4 regions of the Variovorax sp. AC103 genome follow, and region 1 is predicted to be linked to each of the others. Evidence: predicted binding sites of a transcription regulator. Region 1 holds the regulator's gene; each other region holds the start of a gene.

Region 1 (4,581 bases):
TGTTGGTGGGATTGCCGTTGATGTAGCTCACGACGTTGTCGAACGCCTGGCCGAAGTAGCTCTCGTAGCTTTCCTGCTCCACGTAGCCGATGTGCGGCGTGCAGATGCAGTTTTCCAGCCGAAGCAGCGCGTGGCCCTGCAGCGGCGGCTCGCTCTCGAACACGTCGATGGCGGCCAGCCCCGGGCGGCCGCGGTTGAGCGCGGCGAGCAGGGCATCGGCTTCGACCAGTTCGGCGCGCGAGGTGTTGACGAACAGCGCCGTCGGCTTCATGCGGGAGAGATCTTCCAGCGTGATGAGGCCGTTGGTCTCTTCGTTGAGCCGCAGATGCACCGACAGCACGTCGGCGGCGGCGAAGAATTCATGGCGATTCTGCGCGACCTGGAAGCCGTCGGATCGGGCCTTGGCGCAGCTGGCTTCACGCCCCCAGATCACGACCTGCATGCCGAACGCCTGACCGTAGCGCGCCACGAGTTGGCCGATGCGGCCATAGCCCCAGATGCACAGGGTCTTGCCCTTGAGCACGGAGCCGAGTCCGAAATTGGGCGGCATCGACGCCGACTTGAGTCCGGATTGCTGCCACGCGCCGTGCTTGAGGTTGCTGATGTACTGCGGCAGCCGGCGCATGGCGGCCATGATGAGCGCCCAGGTGAGTTCGGCGGGCGCCTGCGGAGAGCCGGAACCCTCGGCCACTGCCACGCCGCGCTCGGTACATGCCGCGACGTCGATGTGGCCGGCGACGCGCCCGGTCTGCGAAATGAGCTTGAGCTTGGGCAGCTTTTCGATGAGCTGGCGAGAAATCTGGGAGCGCTCGCGAATCAGCACGATCACATCGGCGTCCTTGAGGCGAACCGACAGTTGCCCGATGCCTTTCACCGTGTTGGTGTAGACCTTGGCCGCGTACGCGTCCAGCTTGGCGGCGCAGCGCAATTTGCGCACCGCGTCCTGGTAGTCGTCGAGGATCACAATGTTCATGGCGTGCCATTGTGCCTCGCAGCATTGGCATGTCGCACCAGTGAACGTTTGGATACCCGGCCCGCGGCGGCTTCCGGGCCCCTCGGCAGGGGCGTTTTGCGTCAGTGCAGCCGCGTCGAGCGGTGGAGCGTGGCCAGGGTTTCTGCGGCTTCGAGGGCGGCCAGCCGGTCGAGCTCGTCGCACACGTCGGCCATGCGCCCGGAGATCACGACGCGGTTGTTGCGCTGCTGGCCTTTGCCGTCGACCACGCGAACCACGCGCAGGGGGCGTGCAGGGGCCGTGGCGACCTCGGGCGCCGTGGCGTTGCTGCCGACGCGGGTGGTGCAAGCGGGGCGCACGGCCACGTAACGCAATCCGGCGGACGTGTCGTTGGCGTCGAGCCGATCCCTGGCGTGGGGTCGGCGCGCCGGAATCAGGCGGTTGGCCAGCGATTGCAGCGGCATCCAGAAATCAGCGATGGCGAGGAGGGCGATTCCCATGTGAACTCCAAAAAAGTATGAGGTTGAACACAGGCAGGATTTCTTGAATCGGCCGCGACAGGGTGATGGCGACTTCGCGCCATACGCCCGCCACCTGTCGCGGCCGGATGAGGTGCTGTTGCCAGCAGGCCATGGGCCTACATGAGCATGGTGTTGCGGATGAGCCCGACCGCGAGGCCTTCGATTTCGAAGGGCTCGCCCGGCTGCACGATGATGGTCGGGTAGTCGGGGTTTTCGGCGTGCAGCTCGATGACCTGCTTGTTGCGCTTGAGGCGCTTGACGGTCACTTCTTCGCCCAGCCGCGCAACCACGATTTGCCCGTTGCGCGCTTCCTTGGTGGCCTGCACGGCGAGCAGGTCGCCGTCCATGATGCCGGCGTCGCGCATCGACATGCCGCGCACCTTCAGCAGGTAGTCAGGCTGGCGCTGGAACAGCGTGTTCTCGACGTAGTAGGTCTGGTCCACATGCTCTTGCGCCAGGATGGGCGAGCCGGCTGCGACACGGCCGATGAGCGGCAGCGCCAGCTGGGCCATGCCAGGCAGCGAGAGCGAGAACTGGCCGCCTTCGCGGTGGCGCGTTTCGTTGAGCGAGCGCAGGGCGTCGCCCTTGAGGCGAATGCCGCGCGAGGTGCCGCTGACGAGTTCGATCACGCCCTTGCGGGCCAGCGCCTGCAGGTGCTCTTCGGCGGCGTTGGCCGACTTGAACCCCAGCTCATTGGCGATTTCGGCGCGCGTGGGTGGCGCACCGGTGCGTGCGATGGCACTCTGGATCAAGTCCAGGATCTGCTGCTGGCGGGCTGTAAGCTTCACGGCGAACTGCATGTGTGGTTCCTTGCGGCACTGGGTAGATATCCAGTAGCTGTATTTTTAACCAGTTTTTAAAAGTTGACAAGTCATGGTCAATTCCCCTTTGCCTGACGTGCGCCGCGTGGTGGTGCTGGGTACCGGCGGCACCATCGCTGGCAAGGCTGCCAGCAGCGGCGACAACATCGGCTACACCGCAGGGCAGGTGGGCGTGGCCGACCTGTTGGGCGGCATCGAGCCGCCCGCCGGAGTGACGCTGGTCGCTGAGCAGGTGGCGCAGCTCGACAGCAAGGACATGTCCTTCGAGGTCTGGCAGAAGCTGGCTCAGCGCTGCGCGCATTGGCTCGCGCAACCGGACGTCGCGGGCATTGTGATCACGCACGGCACGGACACGCTCGAGGAAACAGCCTTCTTCCTGCACAGTGTGCTGGCGGCGACCAAGCCGGTCGTGCTGACCTGCGCGATGCGACCCGCGACCGCGCTGGCGCCCGATGGTCCCCAGAACGTCCGGGACGCAATCGGCGTTGCTGTCACTGCAGGCGCGCGGGGTGTGACGGCGGTGTGCGCTGGAACCATCCACAGCGGTCTGGACATCCAGAAGACCCACACCTACCGGCTGGAAGCCTTTGCGTCAGGCGATGCCGGGCCGGTGGGCTATGTGGAGGAAGGGGAAGTGCGCCTGGTCCGGGCATGGCCCGAAGCGGCTGTGTCTCGCAGGGCGAAGATCTTCGACGCCAGCGGCTTGCGGTGGCCTCGCGTCGAGATCGTCATGAGCTACGCGGGTGCCAGTGGCGCGCTGATCGATGCGCTCGTCCAGTCCAACGGTGCTGAGCCGCCGCGAGGACTGGTGCTCGCGGCAACCGGCAACGGCACGCTGCACCATTCGCTCGAAGAAGCCGCGCTGAAGGCTCAGGCCGAAGGTGTGGCGGTGATTCGTGCCACGCGATGCGTTAATGGACGCATCCTGCCGAAGGCAGGCGATCAGTTGCGCGACGCAGGCGCGTTGACGCCGGTGAAGGCGCGCATCGCGCTGATGCTGGAACTGCTCGGGTAAGAGAAAAAGCCGCCCCGTGCAAATGGCCGAGGGCGGCTGCGAAATCAGCTGCTCAGTGCGGCCAGCGCACGCTGGGTGATTTCATCGACCGTGCCCACGCCCTTGATGGCGCGATACTTCGGCGCGGCGGCGGGGTCGGCCTTGGCCCAGGCCGAGTAGTAATCCACCAGCGGGCGCGTCTGCTGGCTGTACACGTCCAGTCGCTTGCCCACGGTTTCTTCCTTGTCGTCTTCGCGCTGGATCAGGTCTTCTCCCGTCACGTCGTCCTTGCCTTCCACCTTGGGCGGGTTGAACTTGACGTGGTAGGTGCGCCCCGATGCCGGGTGCGAGCGACGGCCGCTCATGCGTTCGATGATGTCGCTGAAGGGCACGTCGATCTCAAGCACGTAGTCAAGCTTGACGCCGGCTGCCTTCATGGCGTCGGCCTGAGGAATGGTGCGCGGGAAGCCGTCGAACAGGAATCCGCTGGCGCAGTCGGCTTGGGCAATGCGTTCCTTCACCAGATTGATGATCAGGTCGTCGCTGACCAGTGCGCCCGCATCCATGATGGCCTTGGCCTGTTGCCCCAGCGGCGTGCCTGCCTTGACGGCAGCGCGCAGCATGTCGCCGGTCGAGATTTGGGGAATGCTGTATTTCTGGCAAATGAAGGCCGCCTGCGTGCCTTTGCCCGCCCCGGGCGCGCCCAGCAAAATTAGTCTCATGGTGTCCTCGGACGGTTCTTAGATTTTGTGTCGCACCAAGCGTCGGCCCGAGGGCTTGGCAAGGCGGAATTGCTTCGAGGATAGCATGCGTGCCCCTCGAGAAATCCCCGCGTTTCCCACCGGGGCGGCGGTTTTCTCAGGCGGTGGGGCCTGCGGCAAACACGGCGCGGACCCGCGCCAGGTCTTCGGGCGTGTCGATGCCCGGACCGGGCGCGACATCGCTCACATGCACTGCAATGCGGTGACCGTGCCACAGCGCGCGCAGTTGTTCCAGCGCCTCGGTCGCCTCGACGGGCGCGGGCGCAAGCAACGGAAACTTGCGCACGAAGGCCGCGCGGTAGCCGTAGATGCCGATGTGCCGCAATGGCGCCGGCGTGGGCACCACGCTCGGCGCTGCGCCGCTGGCGGAGCCGTCGCGCCACCATGGAACGGGCGCGCGGCTGAAGTACATGGCGTTGCCTTGCGCGTCGAGCACGGCCTTCACCACGTTCGGGTTCATGAAATCGGAGATCGAATCGATCGCGTGGGCCGCGGTGCTCATGTCGGCTTCGGCGTGGCTGGCCAGCGTGGA
Region 2 (4,581 bases), on a different contig from region 1:
CTCTGCGCGACGTAGTAGTCGCGCAGTGCGGGCTGGCCGCCCTCTTCCTTGCCGCCCCACCAGCCGGTTTCCACGCGCTGTGGACCGATCAGCCGGCTCAACGGGCCGCGATAGCACGGGCGCTCGCCGTCCATGTCGAGCAGCAGCGGCTCGGGCAAGAGCCACGGCGGGTAGAGGGCGTCGGGCTGCGACGCGGCGGCCTGCGCTTCCTTGCGAGCCTTGTCGAGCGCCTTGTCGGGTGGCTTTTCTTTCTGCAGCGCCGGCCGCCACGCCTGCTTGCGCTCCGGCCGATGGTCGGCCTGCGCCGACGGCACCACCACCTGTTGCGCCCCGAGCCGCACGCTGAGCCGCTCGACCATCTCGTGCAGCTTGTCGCCCTTGCGGTTGTCTTCCGGCAAGAAACTGGTGCTGGCGCCGGCCCACGGGTCGGTTTCCAGCGTGCGCAGCTTCAGCCAGCTCACGGGCGCGGCCAGCGTGGTGAGGGCGAGCTTTTCGGACAACAGGCGGCGCAGGTGCGCCATGTCCTGCGTGGGCTCGGCGGTGCGCACGGTGAGCTGCTGGTGCGGCGGCAGGTTCACGCCGTTGAAGCGCTTGAGGTCGAGCGTCCATTGCAGCTCGAGCGCGCGCGCGCCGCGTTGGCGTGCGCGCAGCCAGATCTGCAGGGCCGACAGCAGCCGGTTGGCCGACCACATGAGTTCGGGTCCGGTCTCGGCCAGCGCGGGCAGCTCCAGCTTCTGCTCGAACACGTCGGGCAGCGTGAGCCAAGCGTGGCTTTCGGGGCGCAGGCCCCAGGCGGCGTCGAGCGCCACGCGCAACTCGGCGCCGAAGCGCCGCGTGAGGCCGCCGCGCGGAAGCGCCGCCACGTCGCCCCAGGTGCGGCAGCCCATGCGCGCGAGCAGGTCGAGGTGGCCGTGGGCGGCCGTCAGCGTGTCCAGCGGCAGGCCGGCCGGAATCTCCCCGGGACGGCGCTCTTGGCGCGCGAACAGGCGCAGCCGCGCCAGCGCTATGAGGCTGGTGGCGCCCTGGGCGCCCAGCATGCGCGCGCCGGGCACGGGGTTGGATGCGAGCAACTGCCGCATCAGCGGGGTCCGGCCGCCCCACAGGCGTTCGCAGGCGGAGACCTCGAGCATCAGCGCCTCGTCCTGCCAGGCGACGTGGGGAGTGTACTGCAGCGCCCACCAGCCCAGCGCTTCAGGCGTGGGCAGGGCCACGACATCGGTGGCGCGGGCGGCATCCGGGGTGTCAGGGGTATCGGGGGTATCGGCCTCAAGCGACCACTGCAAGGCGATCCAGTGCATCCTGGCCTCCCTTCCATGCGTCGATGCGCACCACGGTGGCCGAGGTGGCCGCCGCGCCGGCGGGCACCGTGCCCCGCTGCTGCAAACGCAGCTTGCGCCGCAGCCGGGCGGCGGCGAGCAGCGCGGCCATGCGCGCGTTGCGCGCCGGCAGCATCAGCGGCGCGGCCAGCGGCGGGCCGCGGCGCTTGAGGATGTGCAGTTCGATCTGCGACGCGTCGGCCTCGCAGCGCAAGGCGCTGATGCGCAGGCGCGCGGGCGAGGCCGACAGCGCGACCGATTCGGGCCGGCACACGAACAGCAGCAGCTCATGCTGTGCGGCCGCCAGCTGCAGCCGCCGCAGCTCGCCCACCCGCGCCTGCGGCAGCCACGCCACGACGGCCGACACGTCCGCGCAGCGCAGCGCCTGCTCGCAGGCCCAGAGGCGCGCGGGCGCCGCCTCGCTCTTGACGCACATCAGCGACTCCACCGGCAGACCCTGGGCCGCAAGCGAAGCCCCGCAAGGCTCGTAGGGCGGTCCGATCAGCACCACCGGCCCGCCGCGCGCCTGCACCGCCTGCGCCAGCGCGGGCAGCAACAGCTGCCACACATGCGCTTCGGGCGAGTGCTGCAGCAGCTCCGTCATCGCCCCGACTGGCCAACCGCCGCCCGGCAACTCGGCGTCGAGCGCGGCATGGCCGGTGGCAACGATCTGCGCGTCGGCCAGGCCGAGTTCGTCGGCGTGCCAGACGCCGCGGCCCGCGGCGGCGGAAAAGGAGTCGAGGAAAGGAAGGCCCATGGTGAAGACTGTTAACTGTATTTTTATACAGTATTCCATGCGCCACAAGCAAAGACGGGGAAAGATCGATTTACCCCAACGGAACGCTGCCTTAAGATAAGTTTGTTAACAGTTTGTGACTTTCATACACAAAATGATTCGTTCGATCGCCGCCGCCCTCACCGCCCTGTGCACGTTGGCACTGGCACTCCCATCACCGGCGCAGGCCCAACCCAAGCCCATCGTCATCGGCCAGACCTACGTGAAGACCGGGCCGCTCGCCTCGCTGTCGACCGAGCCGCTGGTCGGCATCCGGGCCATGTTCACCGCGCTCAACGCCGGCGGGGGCATCAACGGCCGGCCGGTGGAACTGCGCCAGCTCGACGACGCCTACGACCCTGCCAAGGGCTCGGAGAACGTCAAGGCCTTCGCCAGCGAAGGCGCGGTCGGCATCCTGATGCCCATCGGCACCTCGTCGTCGGTCGGCGCGCTGAAGACCGCCAACGAACTGAAGATTCCCGTGGTCGGCCCGTACACCGGCGCGGGCCCGGTGGTGAAATTCTCGGAGTACGGTTTTCCGGTGCGCATCAGCTTCGACGAGGAATACAGCCGCATCGTGAACCACCTCTTCACCATCGGCCTGTCGCGCATCGCCTTCGCGTACAACGACAACCCGGGCGCGCGCTCGGCGATGGAAAGCACGCAGAAATTCATTGCCGAGCGCGGCGACAAGATGGTGGGCAGCGTGGCCGTGAAGAACGACGGCTCCGACGCCACCGAGCGCGCGCAGGAACTGGCCAAGCTCAAGCCCAAGGCGGTGGTGCTGTCGGCCACCAACGACGTGGCCGCCAAGTTCATCACGGCCTACCGCGCGGCCGGCGGCGAGACGGCCTTCTATTCGTTCTCCTTCCTCAACGGGCAGAAGCTGTTCCAGGACATCAAGAAGGACGCGGCCGGCGTGGTCATCTCGCAGGTGGTGCCCTACCCCTGGAACAGCGCGATGCCGGTCATCGCCGAATACCAGGCCGCCATGAAGAAGATCGGCGCGACCGAGTTCAGCTACGCCAGCCTCGAGGGCTACGTCACGGCCAAGGTGATGGCCGAAGGGCTCAAGCGCGCGGGCGCGAACCCGACGCCGGAGTCGCTGCAGAAGGGCCTGGAGTCGTTCAAGACGCTCGATCTCGGCGGCATCGCCGTGGCCTACCGTCCCGGCGAGCACCGCGGGCTGACCTTCTCCGAGCTGTCGATGCTGAAGGCCGACGGGCGGTACCTGCGCTGACCAGCACGGCCCCTTCAGCCGCCCGCCTGCACCGTGCGCGCCACCGCCTGCAGCGCCTGGGCGAAGGCCTGCGCGGCGGGCGTGAGCGCCGCGCGGTCGCGCATCAGCAGCGACACCTGCACGTTCGGCAACCTGTCGGCCAGGCGCAGCGCCACCAGCCCCCTTGAGGCGGCCGCCCGCGTGAACAACGAGGACGACGCCAGCGTGAGCGCGCCCGCGCGCTTCACCAGCGTCATGCCCAGCTGCCACGAATGGCAGACCACGATGTCGCGCGGCGGCGCTTCGCCAAGCTGCGCGAAGCAGCGGCGCAACAGCTGCGCGCCGTAGCTGGGCACCACCCACATCGCCTCGTGCAGCTTGCCCATCGCGCGCACGCGCGCCAGCGGATGGCCTGCCTTGGCGACCACGGCCAGTGGAAAGTCGAGCAGCACTTCCCTTTGCAGCCCGTCGTGGGCCACGGGCTCCAGCTCGCCGAGGATGGCGAAGTCGAACTCGCTGCGCTTCCACAGCCCGTTCACGTCGGTGCCGCTGAGCTCCTGCAGCTCGAGGGCCACGCCCGGCCAACGGGCGCGAAAGTCGAGCAGCGCGTTCGGCAGCAGCCGCTCGACCGCGAACGAGCTGAAGGCCACGCGCAACGAGCCGCCCGCGCCGTCGCGCAGCTGCGCAATTTCTTCTTCGGTGCGGCGCACCTCGTCGGCCAATGAACGCGCGCGCCGCAGCAGCGCTTCGCCAATCGGCGTGAGCACCACGCCCTTGGCGCTGCGCACCAGCAGCTGCGCGCCCACGCTGTGCTCCAGCTCGCGGATGGCGTAGGTCATGGCGGGCTGCGTCAGCTCGCCGCCGCGCGCGGCGGCGCGGATGCTGCCGGCATCGGCGACCGCTTCGAAGATCTTCAGGTGCTTCAGGTTCATGGCGTGCAGCCGTGCGGGCAATCGAAAAAGGGGCGATCAGCAATTTTGATCGCCTCGAAGTTTCTCGGATCTTTTCCTTCACCCCCGCTTTCGCTAAGGTCCGCGGCGGTTCTTTCACTTTCCTTGCAGAACACCATGAACATCCGCTCCCGCCTTGCCCTGCTGATGCTGTCCGGCAGTTTCCTGAACACCGCCGCCTTCGCGCAAGCCACGCAGGCCGCACCGGACGCCGGCAACGCCCTCGCCACGCGCGCGCTGGCGCTGGCGGACGCCTCCGAGGCGCAGGTCATCGCGTGGCGCCGGCACATCCACCAGCAACCCGAGCTCTCCTACCAGGAG
Region 3 (4,581 bases), on a different contig from region 1:
CAAGAAGGCCATCATCGACGGCGTGTACCTGTCGACCGGCGTGGCCGCGAAGAACCCGATTCCGCCGAGCATGTGGTCCTACAACGACGCGGTGAAGGACGACCCGTACGACCCCGAGGCCGCGAAGAAGCTGCTGGCGCAGGCCGGCTTCCCCGACGGCTTCTCCACCGACCTGTGGGCCATGCCCGTGCAGCGCCCGTACAACCCGAACGCCAAGCGCATCGCCGAGCTGATGCAGGCCGACCTGGCCAAGATCAACGTGAAGGCCGAGATCAAGAGCTTCGAGTGGGGCGAGTACCGCAAGCGCCTGCAGGCCGGCGAGCACCAGATGGGCATGATGGGCTGGACCGGCGACAACGGCGACCCGGACAACTTCCTGTACACGCTGCTGGGCTGCGCCTCGGCCAAGTCGGCCAGCGGCAGCAACGTGTCGAAGTTCTGCTACCAGCCGTACGAAGACCTCGTCGTGAAGGCCAAGAGCACCACCAAGCAGGCCGACCGAGATGCGCTCTACAAGAAGGCGCAGGTCATCTTCAAGGAGCAGGCGCCATGGTTCACCATCGCGCACGCGGTGCAGCTGAAGCCGGTGCGCAAGGAAGTGGTCGACTTCAAGCTGAGCCCCTTCGGACGCCACACCTTCTACGGCGTGGACATGAAATAAGCCATGGCCGCACCCGTCGCCATCGTTGCGGCCATGCATGAGGAGCTGGGCGCGCTGCTCGCGCAGATGCCCGACGAACAGCGCGTGCGTGTCGCGGGGCGCGACTTCTGGGTCGGTCACCTGCACGGCCAGCCGGTGGTGGCGGTGCTGTCGCGCATCGGCAAGGTCGCGGCGGCGGTCACGGCCACGGTGCTGCTGGAGCGCTTCGGCGTGCGGGCCATCGTGTTCACCGGTGTGGCGGGTGGGCTGGCGCCGGGCGTGAACGTGGGCGACGTGGTGGTGGCGACCGAACTGCTGCAGCACGACATGGACGCCTCGCCGATCTTTCCGAAGCACGAGGTGCCGTTGATGGGCCTGTCGCGCTTTGCGGCGGACGCTGCGATCAGCGACGCGCTGTCGGATGTCGCCACGGGCGTGCTGCGCGACCCGGTGGCGTTGATCGGGCACGCCGGCGTCGACGAGTTCGGCCTGTCGTCGCCGAAGGTGCATCGCGGCCTGCTGGTGAGCGGCGACCGCTTCGTGTCGACCACGGCCGAGAGCGCGGCGCTGCAGCGCGAGCTGCCCGACGCGCTGGCCGTCGAGATGGAAGGCGCGGCGGTGGCGCAGGTGTGCCACGACTACGGCGTGCCCTTCGCGGCGATGCGCACGATTTCCGACCGGGCCGACGACGCGGCGCATGGCGACTTCGCGCGCTTCGTCGCCGTGGTCGCGAGCCGCTACAGCCTGGCGCTGGTCGGCGCGTGGCTGGCCACGCTGCCTTCTTAAGACAGCGCGGCTACTTGAGCCAGCCGCGCCGGCGGAAGTACCACATCGGCACCAGCGCGCTGGCCGCCATCAGCACGATGGCGTAGGGGTAGCCCATGGCCCAGTCGAGCTCGGGCATGAACTTGAAGTTCATGCCGTAGATGCTCGCGATCAAGGTGGGCGGCAGCAGCGCCACGCTGGCCACCGAGAAGATCTTGATGGTCTTGTTCTGGTTGATGTTGATGAAACCGACGGTCGCATCCATCAGGAAGTTGATCTTGTCGAACAGGAAGGCCGTGTGGTTGTCCAGCGACTCGATGTCGCGCAGGATCTGGCGCGCTTCCTCGAACTGCTCGGCGTTGAGCATCTTGCTGCGCATCATGAAGCTCACGGCGCGGCGCGTGTCCATCACGTTGCGGCGGATGCGCCCGTTCAAGTCTTCCTGCCGCGCAATGGCGCCGAGCACCTCGCCGGCCAGCTCGTCGCTGACGTTGCCCGAGAGCACCTTCTTGCCGGCCACTTCGAGCTCGTCGTAGATGTTCTCCAGCGTGTCGGCCGAATACTCGGCGTCGGCGTCGAAGAGCTTGAGCATCACTTCTTTCGCGTCTTCGATCAGCCCCGGCGCGCGGCGCGCGCGCATGCGCAGCAGGCGGAACACGGGCACGTCCTCGTCGTGGATCGAGAACAGCACGCCGCGGCTGCGCAGGTCGGTGTTGTGCTGGTTCAGGATGAAGGCCACGCGCACGGTGCGCGGGTCTTCGTCGTCGTCGATCAGGAAGTCGGAGCGGATGTGCAGTTCGCCGTTGTCTTCTTCGTAGAAGCGGGCCGATTCCTCGATGTCCTCGTCCATCGCGTCTTCGGGAATCGACAGGCCGTAGTACTGCTTGATCCAGCGCTTCTCTTCGAGCGTGGGCGACTCGAGGTCGACCCAGATCGGGTGGAACTTGGAGAGCTCTTCGAGCGACTCGATCTCTTCCTGGACGAGGCGGCCGTTGGCGAGCGTAAAGATGTTGAGCATGGGCTCACTCCCGGGTATGACTGACTGAAACGTGGGGCGGGGGAGGGGCAGGGGCGCTTTCAATTCCCGGGCCCGACGCGCGCGAAAAGCGGGTCAGTGAAAGGGAGTTGAAAGCTGCCGAGACGGGGCGGTTTCCATGGGAAGAATCTCCGGTTGCAGCGAGCCGCGATTATGTCACCGGCCATATGACGGCCGCCGGTCGAACTGGACGGACATACAGTAAAGTCGGGCGCATGCAGACCGCTGCGCCCCTTGCTTTTCCCGCCGCGCCGAAGACCCAGGCCGAGCGCCTGGCCGCCGCACTGTCGACACTCAACGAGGCGCAGCGTGCGGCGGTCGAGCATGGCGTGGGCGCCGCCATCGGCGAGGCCGATACCCATGTCGTCGAACGCGACGAACGGCCGCTGCTCGTCATTGCCGGCGCCGGTTCGGGCAAGACCAGCACGCTGGCGCACCGCGTGGCGCACCTCATCGCCGGCGGCGTGGATCCGCAGCGCCTGCTGCTGCTGACCTTCTCGCGCCGGGCCGCGCAGGAAATGGAGCGCCGCGCCGGGCAGGTCCTGGCCAGGGTGCTCGGGCTGAAGTCCGAAGCGCCGCCCGTGCTGCCATGGGCCGGCACCTTCCACGGCATCGGCGCGCGGCTGCTGCGCGAATACGCCCCACAGATCGGGCTGGACGAGAACTTCACCATCCACGACCGCGGCGACGCCGAAGACCTGATGGGGCTGGTGCGCCATGAGCTCGGGCTGTCGTCCACCGTGAACCGCTTTCCGCGCAAGGGCACCTGCCTGTCGATCTATTCGCGCTGCGTGAACACGCGCGCGCCGCTGGCGCAGGTGCTCAAGGAGTCCTTTCCCTGGTGCGCCGAGTGGGAGGCCGAGCTCAAGAAGCTGTTCGGCGCGTACGTCGAGGCCAAGCAGCAGCAGAACGTGCTCGACTACGACGACCTGCTGCTCTATTGGGCCGAAATGGCCGCCGAGCCCGCGCTGGCCGCGCAGATGGGCGCACGCTTCGACCATGTGCTGATCGACGAATACCAGGACACGAACCTGCTGCAGGCGTCGATCCTGCTGGGGCTCAAGCCCGACGGGCGCGGCGTGACGGTGGTGGGCGACGACGCGCAGTCGATCTACTCGTTCCGCGGCGCCACGGTGCGCAACATCCTCGACTTTCCCTCGCAGTTCACGCAGGCCGCACGCGTGGTCACGCTGGAGCGCAACTACCGCTCGACGCAGCCGATCCTCGACGTGTCGAACCGCGTGATCGCGCAGGCGGCCGAGCGCCACGCCAAGACGCTGTGGACCGACAAGCCCTCCGCCGGCAAGCCGATGCTGGTGCTCGTGGCCGACGAAGCGGGGCAGGCGCGCTGGGTGGCCGACAAGGTGCTGGCGCACCGCGAGGGCGGGCTGGCGCTGAAGTCGCAGGCGGTGCTGTTTCGCACCTCGTCGCACAGCGCGGGGCTCGAGCTGGAGCTGGCGCGGCGCAACATTCCGTTCGTGAAGTTCGGCGGACTCAAGTTCCTGGAAGCCTCGCACGTGAAAGACCTGCTCGCGGTGCTGCGCTTTGCGCAGAACCCGCGCGGGCGCATGGCGGGCTTTCGCGTGACCCAGCTCATTCCGGGCATCGGGCCCGCCACGGGAGCGCGGCTGCTCGACGCCATGGACAAGGCGGCCGACCCGGCGGCGGCGGTGCGCGACTTCGTGCCGCCTTCCGCCGCCCGCGCGCAGTGGGCCGAGTTCGCCGACGCGTATGCCGCCCTGCGCGCGCCGTCGCTGCCCTGGCCGGCCGATGTGGAGGTGGCGATGAACTGGTACCTGCCGCACCTGGAGCGGCTGTACGAAGACACCTCCGGCGTGCGGCGCGCCGACGTCGAGCAGCTGGCGCGGCTGGCCGCGGGGTACGGCTCGCGCGAGCGCTTCCTGACCGAACTCACGCTCGATCCGCCCGAGGCCACCAGCGACCGCCCGGGCCCGCCGCTGCTCGACGAGGACTACCTGATCCTCTCGACCATCCATTCGGCCAAGGGGCAGGAATGGAATTCGGTGCACGTGCTCAACGTGGTCGACGGCTGCATGCCGGCCGACGTGGCGCAGGGCGCGCAAGAGCTGGAGGAAGAGCGCCGGCTGCTCTACGTGGCCATGACGCGGGCGCGCGACCA
Region 4 (4,581 bases), on a different contig from region 1:
CACCAGCGCGACGAGCGCGCCCGCCAGCATCGGCCAGAACCATGCGAAGGGCATGCGGCGCCGGGGCGCGTTTTGCATGTCGTTCGCCGTTTGCTCGACGGGCGCCAGCCCCGAGAACCTGCTTTCTTCCGGTGTGTCGTTGCGCATGGGAAACCTCTTCTCCTCGTTGTGTCTTGTGGTTCGCTCAGTCGGCGCGGCGCCTGGCCGTGACCATGCAGTAGTCGAAGTCGCGCCAGAACATGCCCAGCGCGAGCGCGCAATAGCTCGCCACGATGTGCTTGCGACGCCAGGGGCTGAGCCTGCCGCGCGCCTTCCACAGTTCGGCCAGCGTGAAGCGCGTGGCCAGCACCGGAATGTGCAGCGCGCTCGGCGCCACCCGCCAGCGCAGCGACTTGACCTCGATGTCCTCGAAGCCGTGCGCGCGCAACGCCGCGACGAAGTCGTCGCGCACGGCCAGCGTGGGCACCGCCCAGCTGTCGGCCCACAGGCGGTGCAGCCAGCCGGCGGCCCGGCCCGGTTCGCGCCGCAGCAAGAAGCCGTCGACCACCGCCAGGCGCGCGCCGGGCTTGAGCAGGCGCGCGGCTTCGCGCACGAAGCCGGCCTTGGCGGTGCCGTCGGCATAGCAGGCGCTTTCAACGGCCCAGGCGCCGTCGGCTTGCGCCGCGGGCAGGCCGGTGCGGGTGTAGTCGGCCTCGAGGTGCGCCATGCGGTCGGCCACGCCCGCGGCCGCGTCGAGCCGGGCGGCAATGCGGTTTTGCACCGGCACGTTGGTCACGGTGATGGCATAGAGCGAGGGGTCGTCGCCGACCAGCGTGCGCGCGGTGGCGCCGGCGCCGCAGCCCAGGTCGAGCACGCAGCGGCGCGCTGCGGTGCCTTGCGCTGCCTCGGGCAACCGCAGCGCGCGGCCGATCACGCGGTTCATCTCGACCAGCATGCCTTCGCGCCGCAGCGGGTTCAGGCCGGCGCGCCAGTAGCCGAAATGCATGTTGTAGCTCGGGCTCCAGGCGCTGTAGTCGACCGCCACTTCGGTGAAGTAGTGCTGCGTGTCCTCGGCGGTGATGGGGGCGCCGGCGTCGGGTACGGGCACGGGAGAGGGCGCGGACGTTTCGTGGGACATGCGGAAGTCGGGCTGGAAAACAGTGGGCATGGCGATTCCCTCGCTGGGTGGCTCGTCGGCTCTCAGAGGCGGCAGTTGCCGTCGTCGCAGGAAGGCGCCACGCGCCCTGCCAGCCTGGCGGCCAGCCAGCGCGGAATGCGGTAGCGGTTGCGTGCCAGCAGCCCATAGGCGCGGTCGGCAAGCGGCGCGAGGAGCGGGAGGTCGAGCAGAAAGCCGCCGCTGGACAGCCCCACCGCCGTGCGGCAGATGCGGATCGCCGGCACGCCGACGAACACCCGGCCCTGCGCGTCCGACACATGGATGGCGGCCATCAGCGCATTGCGCGGGGCCGGTCCGGCGGTGAATGCTGCGGGTGAGCAATCGACCAGTTGCAGCCGGCCCGCCGCATCGCGCGCCTTCATGTGATTCATCTCGGCGCTGCAGATGGCGCAGCTTGCGTCGAAGTAGATGGTCAGCGGGTAGGCGGGAGCGGTGGCGTGCTTCATGATGTTCTTGGTTCTCGATATTTCTGTTGAAACAGAAATAATCAGGCAAAAAAAGGGATCAGATCATGGGGAGGCTGGCATGGTGCGCGTCCGGGTCTTCGCCCTTGTCACCGTTGCCGCCCTTGCTTGCCGCGGGCGCATCGCCGCGCACGAACTTCTGCACGCTCGCGCCCAGCGTCAGCACCTTGTCGAGGGTGCCGGGCGACAGCCGCAGCATTTCGTCGGCCCAGGTGGCCAGCTTGTCCATGAGCTCCATCGTCGAGCGGATGCGGTCCTGCGCGTCGGCTGGCTCTTTCTGGAAGTCGGGGTTCGCCACCAGCTCGCGCAGCACGCGCACGGTGGGGTCGAACTCGCGTTCCTTGCGCTCGCGCACCACGGTGCGAAACAGCTCCCACACGTCGACGCTGGTCTCGAAGTAGTCGCGGCGGTCGCCCAGCGTGTGGGTGATGCGCACGAGGTTCCAGGCCTGCAGCTCTTTCAGGCTGTTGCTGATGTTGGAGCGCGCCACGCCGAGCGTGTCGGAGAGCTCTTCGGCGTTCATCGGCTTGCCGTGGGCGAAGAGCAGGGCGTGGATTTGCGAGACGGTGCGGTTCACCCCCCACATGGAGCCCATTTCGCCCCAGTGCAGGACGAACTTGCGTTGAATGTCGGTGAGTTCCATGGCATCGAGTTTAGGATTTACGAAATTTCTGTCAATAGAGAAATAGAAAAATCGGCGACAACGGTGAATCGGTGGAATACTGTATGAATAAACAGTAAATTCCAGCCATCCAGGAGTTGCCATGCCCGCTGCCCAGATTCCCATCCACGCGATCAAGGGCCGCGGTGCGGCCACGCGGCTGGCGCATCGCTTCTCCAGCGACGAGCGCAACGCCTTCGACGACGGCTGGGGCACGCTCGAGGACGGCGTGGCCGAGGCCGACGAACTGCAGCCCCTGGCCACGGAGGTGCGCTTCGAGGACGTGAGGTCGGTGCTCAACGACAACGACTCGCCCGACATCTCCTTCGACCGCTCGCTCAATCCTTACCGGGGCTGCGAGCACGGTTGCATCTATTGTTTTGCGCGCCCCACGCACAGCTACCTCAACCTGTCGCCCGGCCTCGACTTCGAGACCAAGCTCATCGCCAAGCGCAACATCGTCGAGGTGCTGCGCGGCGAGCTAGCGCGCAAGAGCTACCGGCCGAGCTACATCGCCATCGGCACCGCGACCGACTGCTACCAGCCCATCGAACGCGAGCTGCGGCTCACGCGTTCGATCATCGAGTTGCTGCGGGAAACGCGGCATCCGTTCGCGCTGGTCACCAAGTCGAGCGCCATCGAACGCGACCTCGACCTGATCGCGCCCATGGCCGCCGACCGCCTGGCCGCCGTTTACATCACCGTGACCACGCTCGACGGCGAACTCGCGCGCAAGCTGGAGCCGCGCGCCGCGGCGCCGCACCGGCGGCTGCGCACCATTCGCACGCTGGCCGAGGCGGGCGTGCCGGTGGGGGTGAGCGTGGCGCCGCAGATCCCGTTCGTCACCGAAGACATGGAGCAGGTGCTCGAAGCCGCCTGGGAGGCCGGTGCGCGCAGCGCCTTCTACACGGTGGTGCGCTTGCCCTGGGAGGTGGCGCCGCTCTTCAAGGAATGGCTGTCGCTGCACTACCCGCAGCGGGCGGACCGCATCATGGCGCGCATCCACGACATGCGCGGCGGCAAGGACTACGACGCCGACTTCGCCACGCGCATGAAGGGCTCGGGCCTGTGGGCCGACCTGATCAACCAGCGCTTCATGAAAGCCACCCACCGCATCGGCTTCAACCGCGAGCGCATCCCGCTCGACATCAGCGCGTTCCGACCACCTGGGGCTGCGGGGCAGGGCAGCCTGTTCTAGGTCCGACGGCAGCGAGGCCGTCCATGCCGCACCAGTCGCCCCCCAGCGCCTTCACCAGGAACACCGCCGTCAGCAGCCGCTGCCCCTGCAACTGCGCGGCCTGGCGCTCCACCGTCAGCAGCGACTGCTGCGCGGTGATCACGTCGAGGTAGGTCGACGCACCGCCCTCGTAGCGGCTGGTCGCCATGTCCAGCACGCGGCGCGCGGCCGTCACGGCGGCCTGCGCCTGTCTGGTGGCGCTGTCGAGCGCCGAAAGCCCGGTGATCCCGTCTTCCACCTCCTGCATGGCGGTGAGCACGGTGCGGCGGTAACTGCCCACGGTGGCGTCGTAGCCGGCCTTGGCGAAGTCGACGTTCGCGCGCACCCGGCCGCCGTCGAACAGCACCTGCGTGGCCGACACGCCCACCGACCACAGCAGGCTGGGGCCGTTGAACAGCGACTCGATCATGCGGCTGTCCACGCCCAGCGTCGGCGAGATGAACACGCTCGGGTAGAAGGCCGCGGTGGCCACGCCGATCTGTGCGTTGGCCGCGGCCATGGCGCGTTCGGCCGAAGCCACGTCGGGCCGGCGCTGCAGAATTTCAGACGGCACGCCCAGCGGCACCGCAGGCGGACGGATCTCGCGCAGGTCCACCGGCAGCGAAAAGCTGGGCGCGGGCGTGCCGGTGAGGGTGGCCAGTGCGTGCTCGTACTGCGCGCGCTGCTTCTTCAGCACGTCGATCTGCGTGAGCGTGGTCTCCAGCAGCGCCTGCTGCTGCGCCACGTCGAGGCCCGACACGGCGCCCAGGTCATGGCGCGCCGTCACCAGTTCGAGCGCGCGGCGCTGCAGGCCGACCGAGCGCGAGATCACGTCGAGCTCGACGTCGCTGGAGCGCAGGTTGAAGTAGTTGCTGGCCACGTCGGCGCTCAGCAGCAGCCGCGTGTTCGCCAGGTCGGCCGCGGACTGCTCGGCGGACGCCGTGGCGCCCTCGACGGTGCGCTGCACGCGGCCGGCCAGGTCGACCTCGTAGCTGGCGTTGAGCGACAGCGCAAAGTCGTTCTGCACGGTCGATGCGTTGGCGCTGGCGTAGTTGGTGAGCGGCCGGTTGGCGGAAATCTTCAG

Evidence for each region. The regulator LexA, encoded in region 1, represses DNA repair genes until DNA is damaged. The targets are predictions, from matches to a motif close to ACTGTATNNNNATACAGT.
Region 2: a site for LexA is predicted at 2,088-2,105, ahead of imuA (translesion DNA synthesis-associated protein ImuA). Genes of this name have one in related genera too.
Region 3: a site for LexA is predicted at 2,627-2,644, ahead of AC0IYU_RS32515 (ATP-dependent helicase). Genes of this name have one in related genera too.
Region 4: a site for LexA is predicted at 2,342-2,359, ahead of AC0IYU_RS13940 (PA0069 family radical SAM protein). Genes of this name have one in related genera too.

The regions. Positions count from the first base shown of each region.
Region 1 is NZ_CEEDFC010000001.1:501,859-506,439, reverse strand. Features, by position in the region: gene AC0IYU_RS02295 (D-2-hydroxyacid dehydrogenase family protein) at 1-973, opposite strand, end outside; gene AC0IYU_RS02290 (hypothetical protein) at 1,075-1,452, opposite strand; gene lexA (transcriptional repressor LexA) at 1,590-2,273, opposite strand; gene AC0IYU_RS02280 (asparaginase) at 2,347-3,309, shown strand; gene adk (adenylate kinase) at 3,354-4,010, opposite strand; gene kdsB (3-deoxy-manno-octulosonate cytidylyltransferase) at 4,147-4,581, opposite strand, start outside.
Region 2 is NZ_CEEDFC010000022.1:99,470-104,050, reverse strand. Features, by position in the region: gene AC0IYU_RS26875 (Y-family DNA polymerase) at 1-1,298, opposite strand, end outside; gene imuA (translesion DNA synthesis-associated protein ImuA) at 1,267-2,073, opposite strand; gene AC0IYU_RS26865 (ABC transporter substrate-binding protein) at 2,207-3,331, shown strand; gene AC0IYU_RS26860 (LysR family transcriptional regulator) at 3,346-4,242, opposite strand; gene AC0IYU_RS26855 (M20 metallopeptidase family protein) at 4,378-4,581, shown strand, end outside.
Region 3 is NZ_CEEDFC010000034.1:14,119-18,699, reverse strand. Features, by position in the region: gene AC0IYU_RS32530 (ABC transporter substrate-binding protein) at 1-661, shown strand, start outside; gene AC0IYU_RS32525 (5'-methylthioadenosine/adenosylhomocysteine nucleosidase) at 665-1,426, shown strand; gene corA (magnesium/cobalt transporter CorA) at 1,437-2,423, opposite strand; gene AC0IYU_RS32515 (ATP-dependent helicase) at 2,657-4,581, shown strand, end outside.
Region 4 is NZ_CEEDFC010000008.1:114,649-119,229, reverse strand. Features, by position in the region: gene AC0IYU_RS13960 (SRPBCC family protein) at 1-147, opposite strand, end outside; gene AC0IYU_RS13955 (SAM-dependent methyltransferase) at 185-1,147, opposite strand; gene AC0IYU_RS13950 (thiol-disulfide oxidoreductase DCC family protein) at 1,180-1,602, opposite strand; gene AC0IYU_RS13945 (GbsR/MarR family transcriptional regulator) at 1,661-2,263, opposite strand; gene AC0IYU_RS13940 (PA0069 family radical SAM protein) at 2,385-3,479, shown strand; gene AC0IYU_RS13935 (efflux transporter outer membrane subunit) at 3,430-4,581, opposite strand, start outside.